2 regions of the Lysinibacillus sp. YS11 genome follow, and region 1 is predicted to be linked to the other one. Evidence: riboswitches for the same ligand, from Rfam matches in the RefSeq annotation. Region 1 holds a riboswitch; the other holds the start of a gene.
The links. A riboswitch is a leader RNA that binds a small molecule or an ion and turns the genes downstream of it on or off. The one in region 1 is predicted to bind FMN.
Positions count from the first base shown of each region.

Region 2: another riboswitch for FMN. It lies ahead of LBYS11_RS06030 (ECF transporter S component); the one in region 1 lies ahead of ribE (riboflavin synthase).

Region 1 covers NZ_CP026007.1:1,515,067-1,519,468, reverse strand. Annotated here, with positions in the region: gene LBYS11_RS07215 (spore germination protein) at 1-59, opposite strand, end outside; gene ribE (6,7-dimethyl-8-ribityllumazine synthase) at 198-680, opposite strand; partial or broken gene ribB (3,4-dihydroxy-2-butanone-4-phosphate synthase) at 708-1,325, opposite strand; gene ribE (riboflavin synthase) at 1,350-1,988, opposite strand; FMN riboswitch at 2,188-2,313, opposite strand; FMN riboswitch at 2,430-2,555, opposite strand; gene LBYS11_RS07195 (YibE/F family protein) at 2,776-3,900, shown strand; gene LBYS11_RS07190 (YibE/F family protein) at 3,897-4,402, shown strand, end outside.
Region 2 covers NZ_CP026007.1:1,283,374-1,287,775, reverse strand. Annotated here, with positions in the region: gene LBYS11_RS06045 (STAS domain-containing protein) at 1-164, shown strand, start outside; gene LBYS11_RS06035 (sodium-dependent transporter) at 737-2,083, opposite strand; gene LBYS11_RS06030 (ECF transporter S component) at 2,303-2,890, opposite strand; FMN riboswitch at 3,107-3,292, opposite strand; gene LBYS11_RS06025 (RNA polymerase subunit sigma) at 3,436-4,402, opposite strand, start outside.

The DNA of each region.
Region 1 (4,402 bases):
ATCACATCAGCAGAGCGTTGAAATAGTGATTTCAACATTTTCAAATTAATTTGTTCCATTGATGAAATACTTCTCATCTCCTACTGAGCCAGCTCAAGATTAGTACATTTATGAAAACAATCACCTTCAATAAATACACTTAAGCATATTTTTCCCATGGTTGTTCAAAATATTCAAAGAAACAAATGTTGTGACGACTATTCAAATTGTCCTGATCCAATCATTTTCTTTAGATTTGCCATCTCAATTGCAGACATTGCCGCATCATAGCCTTTATTACCAGATTTCGTTCCTGCACGTTCAATTGCCTGTTCAATATTTTCGGTAGTAACAATTCCAAAAATAACAGGTACATTCGTTGACAATGACACATTGGCAATGCCTTTTGCCGATTCATTACAAACATAGTCATAGTGTGTTGTAGAGCCACGAATAACAGTACCTAAACCAATAATAGCATCATATTTCTTGGTTTCTGCCAGTTGTTTCGCTATAAAAGGAACTTCAAAAGCTCCTGGCACCCATGCAACATCAATAGATGCAGAATCAACCCCATGACGAGTTAAACCATCCATTGCCCCATCCAATAATTTGCTAGTAATGAACTCATTAAAACGACCCACTACTACTGCAATTTTCAAATCCGTTCCAATTAATTGTGCTTCAAATGTTTGACCCATTGTTCCTTCTCCTTTTTACATAGAAATTTTAGTTTTATTAGTGGATAATTGTTTACGATAAGCAACCAATGCTTCTATCGAGATCATTTTTAAGCCATGATGTGCAGCGTAATTTGTTAGTTCTTCAAACCGAAGCATGTGCCCATCATCACCCATAATTTCGCAAATAACACCTGCAGGTACGCTATGACAAAGCTTCGCTAGATCAATAGTGGCCTCCGTGTGCCCTCTCCGTTCCAGCACTCCTTGCTCTTTCGCAATCAACGGAAAAATATGGCCTGGTCGACGAAAATCAGTTGGCTTAGCTTGCTTTTCTATCATTCTTTGTATCGTTAGCGCACGCTCAAAGGCGCTAATCCCTGTCGTTGTTTCTACATGATCGATACTTACCGTAAATGCGGTTTGATGGTTATCTGTATTGTGCTGAACCATTGGATATAAATCTAGCTTTTGTGCAAGCTGCTGCGAAATCGGCGTACAAATTAAACCTCTACCATTGGTTGCCATAAAGTTGATTGTTGCTGGTGTGATGAATTCAGCGAGTGCCAGAAGATCTCCTTCATTTTCTCGATCCTCATCATCAACCACCACAATCATATTGCCCTGCCTTAAATCCTCTATGGCTTCTTCAATTGAATGTAGCACGATGATCAACTCCTATTCTGTGATTTAAAAACCATGTTGTGCTAAATAATCTCTTGTAATAGCTGGCGTTGTTTGCCCCTTTTTTAATTGCCCTATAATGTATTTTCCAACTAAATCGGTTTCGATATTAACGATTGCTCCAACCCTCTTCATACCTAAAACGGTTTCTTTGTAAGTATGAGGAATAAGTGAAATTGTGACACTCTTGGCTTCAACATGAAAAAGGGTTAAGCTTGTGCCATCAATTGTTATGGAACCCTTTGGAATACAAAAGTTGGTTAGTTCCTCTGACATTTCGATATCAATATAAACGGCGTTTGCTACTGGACGTTTTCGCAAAATTTTGCCGACTCCATCAACATGACCAGCAACAAAATGGCCACCAAATCGTCCATTAGCAGGCATGGCACGCTCCAAATTAACAGAATCGCCTATTGCCAGCTGCTGTAGATTTGTTGCTTTGACTGTTTCAGGCATAACATCCATCGTAAGCTGCTGTTGTGTGAAATTTGTCACTGTTAAACAAACTCCATTGACCGCTATACTGTCACCAAGCTTGACATCCTCCGTTATCTTAGCTGATTGAACCGTAATTTCCATACTGTCCCGATCGCTTTGCACGGCTTTTATGATACCAATATCCTCTACAAGTCCTGTAAACATTCCATCACCTACTCTACTTTATTAGCACTTCTATCCTTTACTTTTAAAGTTGATCCACCTGTTTTTGTGCCTTATCCTTCTCCCTTCTCTCGTTAGCAATAAAAAATAAAAACCCCTTTACATCAAAGGGGTTTTGGGAGTATAAGACATCAACAAATAAGCCTATTTGAAAACAATTTTTTCATAGACTGTCATCTCATTCGTTCTTCTCCCATCCAGACTATCACTGTCGGTTTTGGATTTGCACCAAATCAGCTTGCGCTCACGGACTTTGAATTGCTTCATCACCGCCGATTGGGAATTTCACCCTACCCCGAAGAACATCTTCTATTCGATTGTAGCTAAATAAAAAAACTTCCCACAAGATGATTGGGAAGTTTTGTAATAAATGCATAGTCAAATAAACCTTCTAAATTAGTATCAATTTAAAAAGTTCGCATTTTTACCCTTCTCCCATCCAGACTGTAACTGTCGGTTTTGGATTTGCACCAAATCAGCTTGCGCTCACGGACTTTGAATTGCTTCATCACCGCCGATTGGGAATTTCACCCTACCCCGAAGAATATTTTTATTTAGCTAGTCTTACGATAACACTATTTTATTATATTATCCATCCTTCTTTTTAAATTTTTTTCGAAGCATAAATTTTAAACAGCTCTGACTCGACTTGAAAAATGTAAAAGATATTATTAAAATGATGACATTTAACCTGTTTATGGAACTTCTTAATCAAAAAAACGTTCCTTTACAAGTGACTATTCAGTCTAGCAGTTTGGAGGTCATTTACTTGACATTTTTTAAAAATATACCTTTTAAACAAGCTATTTTCTATGCCCTATTAGCACTCTGTTGTGGGGTTTCGATCGTTTTCGTACATCATAACGAACAATTTTATGATCGACCGATAGCGGAAATAACGCAAGTGGATGTAACAGCATCAGAACCGATGACAGATATGTATGAAAATGAGGATTTTTTGTTTACACAGGAGATTATGGCCATTATCAAAAATGGTCAGCATAAGGGGCAATTCATTCATTTGACGAATGACTATTCTTCATCTGGTGCTTTTGATCAAGAATACCATGTAGGCAATGAAATCTTTGTCACGCTAGATGATCGCACAACACAATCTGTTTTAACAGGAACCATTCTCGATTTAAAACGAGATCAAACCATGGTAATGATTGCATGGATTTTTATTTTTGCCCTACTTATTGTAGGTAAAAGACAAGGCTTATTTTCTATCATTAGTTTGAGTGTCAATGCTGTGATTTTATCATTCGCATTAGATCTTTATGTGAAGCATGGGGGCGTAAGCCTGTTATTAGTCAGCGGCATTTGCGCCCTGCTATTTACGATTATTTCGCTACTACTTATTAGTGGATTGCATACAAAAACATATGTAGCCATCGTGTCCACACTTTTAGGCACTGTTATAGCGCTTATCATAAGCTCTATTGTAATGTGGTTGACAGGTGAAAATGGTCTTCGTTATGAAGAAATGCAATTTTTAACACGTCCCTATCGTACCGTCTTTATGGCAGGTTTATTTATTGGCTCACTTGGGGCAGTAATGGATGTTTCTATTACAATGGCTTCCTCAATTTTTGCTTTATACGAGCAAGATCCTACAATCTCTGTCAAGGCTCTTAAATCTTCGGGACATGAAATCGGTAAAGATATTATGGGTACCATTACAAGTATCTTATTCTTTGCCTACCTTTGCGGCTCCATACCTATGATTATTCTCTATTTAAAAAATTCTTCCACATTAGGGCTTACATTGTCCTTAAATCTTTCTTTAGAATTAGCCCGTGCCTTAGCAGGGGGTATTGGTGTTGTCCTTACGATTCCTATCAGTCAGTATACCGCTATATTTTTCATTAATCGAAAGAGGGTTCAAGGATGAATGTTGTCGTCTTATTAGCAGTTATATTATTCGTGTTAATGGTACTTGTCGGCGGTAGACAGGGGATACGCTCATTTCTTTCTTTATTCCTAAACTTTGGTGTGCTCTTTGTCACCATTTTTTTAATGACAAACCCTAAAAATAGCCCCATCATCTTGACGTTTATTGCCTGTACGGTCATTAGCTCTATTAGTCTTTTCTATATCAATAAAACAAACAGTAAAACCATTACAGCCTTTATCTCGACGATGGTGACGATAGGTGTGTTACTACTCTTTATTACCTTTGTAACGGAAAAGTCGATGATCCAAGGGTTTGGCGAAGAATCAACTGAAGAAATCAGCATCTTTTCTCTCTACATTGGTGTTAATTTTGTGCAGATTGGTGCATCAGTCATCATTATGAGTACGATTGGTGCCATTATGGATGTAGCCATTTCCATCGCTACCTCTATGCATGAGATTTTTTATCGCAATCCTTCGATTAGTAGAAAAAAATTATT
Region 2 (4,402 bases), 230 kb from region 1:
TAAAAGATAAGAAAATCGCCATTATTGTCGTCGATGATTTCATTCGCAACTTATTCGCTATTTCACAGGTTGATAAAGTATTCCCTATTGCCGAAAGTGAAGAACAAGCAAGGAAGATTATTAAAGAAGATTGGCTAGGTGAGCTATCACTTAACGATTATTAATCTCTATAATCATAATAAAAGGTGTATTCCTATTAGACGGAATACACCTTTTTATGTTGTTAAAAAAGAAGATGTCAACGGTAGAAATAGTAACTTTGCAAGGCGAGAGGTTGATTTCCGTTCCGCCAGCGTCCTTTCCAGGGGGGGCGTCCGATGAGCCGCTAAATCCCATAGGAGTGACGCTATCAACCATTCTACAAAGTGTCTTTACCTCATAGTAGCATAGCGATCAAATCTACCCATTATTTGTATACTTAGAGGGGATAGGCTCTTATTTTCAATGTGGAGAAGTGATGAGTGACAACACCTCTTCATAAAAGGGTAATGAACTCCTTTACTTTATTTGAAAACCTTTGCTAAAAAGATTGAGATTTTTTGGGTTGGTGTGGAAGGCTTCTTGACTCCCGTGGATTAACGAGACAGGTGAGCCCCTACACGGAGGAAGCTGCTGGCACTCGCCCACAGGAAAGCAAGTAGCCTTGCAATAGAAATCCATTTCTACCTTTCTATTGACTGTTATGTTTTTAACACTAAGAGAAGGTATTTTTCCTATGACGAAATATACCTTTTCTTTAATACTGCAGTAGCATATTAACAAACACAACTAGAATGATAATCGGTACAACAACTAGCATTAACATACGATATGTCGAATAATACCCTTGTCCCATTTGACTACCCGTTAGCAATTCTCTCTTCACAAAATCTTTATCCACTACATAGGCAATAAAAATAGCAATGAATAAATTCCCTAGCGGAAGCATGATATTCGACACTAAAAAATCGGTTGCATCAAAGATACTTTTCTCAAAAATCATTATATCCGATAAAACACTCGAAGAAAGTGCTGCTGGAATAGCTGCAATAAATACGACTATACCAAGTAAAAGTGTCCACATTGGACGGGATTTCTGACTATGCTCCATAAATGCCGCGACGATAATCTCATATAAACTAAATGATGACGTTAATGTAGCAAATAAAAATAGCAATAAAAACATGGCTAAAAACACTTCACCAAATGGCATTTGACTAAATGCTGTTGGTAGCACCATAAATAGCAAACCTGGACCCGCTGCTGGCTCTAAATCAAAGGCGAACACAACAGGGAAAATCGCTAAACCTGCTAAAAATGAAACAAGCACGGTTAACAGCACTACAGAACCCGCTGAATTCGGAAGACTGACATCTTTTTTTAGATAAGAGCTATATGTAACTAGACAAGAAAAACCTACTGCTAACCCAAAGAACGATTGCCCTAAGGCTTCTAATAATGCCTTACCCGTAATATTCGAGAAATCAGGCCATAAGAAGAATTTTACCCCTTCCATTGCCCCATCTAATGTAACTGCACGCACAACAAGGACAATAAACATTATGAAAAGTAACGGCATCATCCATTTATTGGCCTTTTCAATCCCATTTTGTACACCTAATGAAATCACAAGTACGTTGGCTAATGTAAACAACACTAGACCAACTAGCGTAATCCAAGGCGTGCCTATAATTTTTCCAAATAATTCAGCAGGATCTACTGCTGGATCAATTACCGCGCCAGCTACACCTAGCCCGCTATAAATAAAGATCCAACCTCCAACAACGCTATAAAAAGTTAATAATAAAAAACAGCCTAGCACGCCCATTCGACCAATCCAGGCCCATCCTGGCTTAGTTGGAGCAATTTTTTTATACGCTGTTACAGCCTCGGATTGTGTACCACGTCCTAAAACATACTCGGACAATAACATCGGTAGTCCTATTAACAAGGTAAATAACACAAAGATAAGGAAAAATGCTCCTCCACCACTTTGTCCTGTTACATAAGGAAGTTTCCAAATTGCCCCTAGTCCGATCGCCGCACCAGCTGACGCTAAAATAAAACCTAATTTACTAGACCATTGTCCTTTTTTTCCACTCATCTCTTCAAACTCCTCAAACATTCTAAACTCTTCTCTATTTTACATGAAAATATAGCTTTCGACTAGATTATAATTATAAAGTACTAGTTAGCTATTTTACTCCATTACTTTTTTCTATATTTATCCGTTAGTTTTGCCTTTCTTTTCTTCACACCTTTCCCTATCCATCATTCCTTCCAAAAAAAAACCTCAGGTATGTTCACCCGAGGTTAGTAAAAATTATTTTGTTATATAGATAGAACGCTGGCGGTCGATCCACTTGCGCATAGTTGTAAATAAAAACGCCATAATAGCCGTTAATAAAACACCTTTCACAATGTTAAATGGTAAAATCCCAGCGATAATCATTTTATAAAGTGAGTCACCTACAACCGGTTCCATTCCTAAGAAGTATGTGTACATCGGTAAAAATACTGCGTAGTTTAAAATACTCATCCCTACTGCCATTACGACTGTTCCTGTCGCTAAACCTCCAACAAGACCAGCAATTGTTTTAAAGCGATTAAAAATAAGGCTTACAGGCAAAATAAATAAAATACCTGTTGCAAAGTTGGCAATATGACCTACTGGCACACCTGTTGGCGTTCCAGAGAAAATCCAATCCAATACATTTTTAAATAATTCTACTAAAATACCAGCTACAGGCCCCATTGTGATGGCTGCTATTAATGCAGGCATATCACTAAAGTCGACTTCCAAGAATGCTGGGAATGGTGGAATTGGGAAATTAAAAAGCATTAATAAAAACGAAATACTGCTCAGCATGCCAATCGTAATAAACGATTGAAGTTTAACATTTTTCTTCATAGAAAACTCTCTCCTCTTTGCTGATTCAATCTCGCAAGAAGAAAGGTGACGATCTTTCAATTGTTAGCACGAAAAAACCCTTATGCATAAAGAGCACAAGGGAGAAAGGCATGACGAATAAGCGTCAATTTAAACTATTTTTGAGCACTGTTTAAAAAGCCATACAAAAAAGCGCTCGGTCATAGTTTATTTCATAACAATGAATGACGATCGTACCTCCATCTTCTCCCATCCAGACTTTAACTGTCGGCCTCGGAATCACACCAAGTCAGCCATGCAAATAAATTTGCACAGGTCGCGGGCTGAAGAGCGAAGCATAAACCATTCGAGTTAATGGAAACATTAACGGTTCACCACTCTATTACCGCCGGTCGGGATTTTCACCCTGCCCCGAAGATGAATCATATTATTTTATACTACAACCTTACTATAATTAATTATTAAGAAAAAGTAAATAGTTCTGCTTAAAAAATTCCGATTAGATTTGTAAGTATTGTAAAAATGGAGCATTCCATGTTACAGGAATGCTCCATTTTTGATTTTGACTAAGGCATATATTGTTTATTTGGCCCCACAGGCTTGGGCAAATACGTTTTTAAATCGAATCCTTCCCAGCTTTCTTGGACCACATTATCCAAGCGTAATTGTTGGTCAAAGCTAGCAGCAGTTAACATCATAGCTTCAATCAATTGGGTAGCGCGAATTGGCTCCATCGATGCTAAATCTAAGGGAATATCGAATGTTACGACTACACCTTCTGCTTCCTCTTTCACGGTATATGTTACATTTTCAGGAACCACTGTTACATAAACATCATCATTTTTGTTTTTCATTAGTGTAAGTGCCTCTGTAACATTAGCAAATGTTTGACGGAAATCTGGTGACAGATATTCTGCCCCACTACCATCTTGGTATAAATAATAATTAAAATGCTTGGCGTTTGTTAATGACATGGCTTGACTTGGCTCACTCTCCTGAGAAAACTCATAAGGTGTGCCATCTTCATTTTGAATCTCAACTTCCGTATATTCAGAATCCGAGAAGGTATCCTCTAAAGTCCCTTTGTACTCATTAACGGTAGCTGATGCAACATCATAGTCATTGTCCTTTGGTAATACGTGGACAAGCTTGTCTTCCTTCTCCTTCAGTTCACCTTTAAAAGGATGATAATCCGTAAACCCTTTGGCTTCTTCATCTATTTGAGGAGCATATTTTTCATACATCTGTAGGGTAGAAGGCTTTTCAGTTCCAAAATCAGTTGCTACACGCTCATTTGGTATCACATATGTCATTGGAACACTTTCTGCATCGCGTCCTGCCAAACCAATACGGAAAACGACAGCATCTTTCACATCTTCCTCATAGACAGACGACCGTAAAGATAGCATACGCTCATGCTCCGATACAATACTGGATTGAAGTGCCTCATCCTGGGTAGCTGCCTCTTTAGCAGAACGATCTTCCTGTAACGTAGAGTAATTAGCCGTTTCTGGCGTACTAGCTAGATCTTTT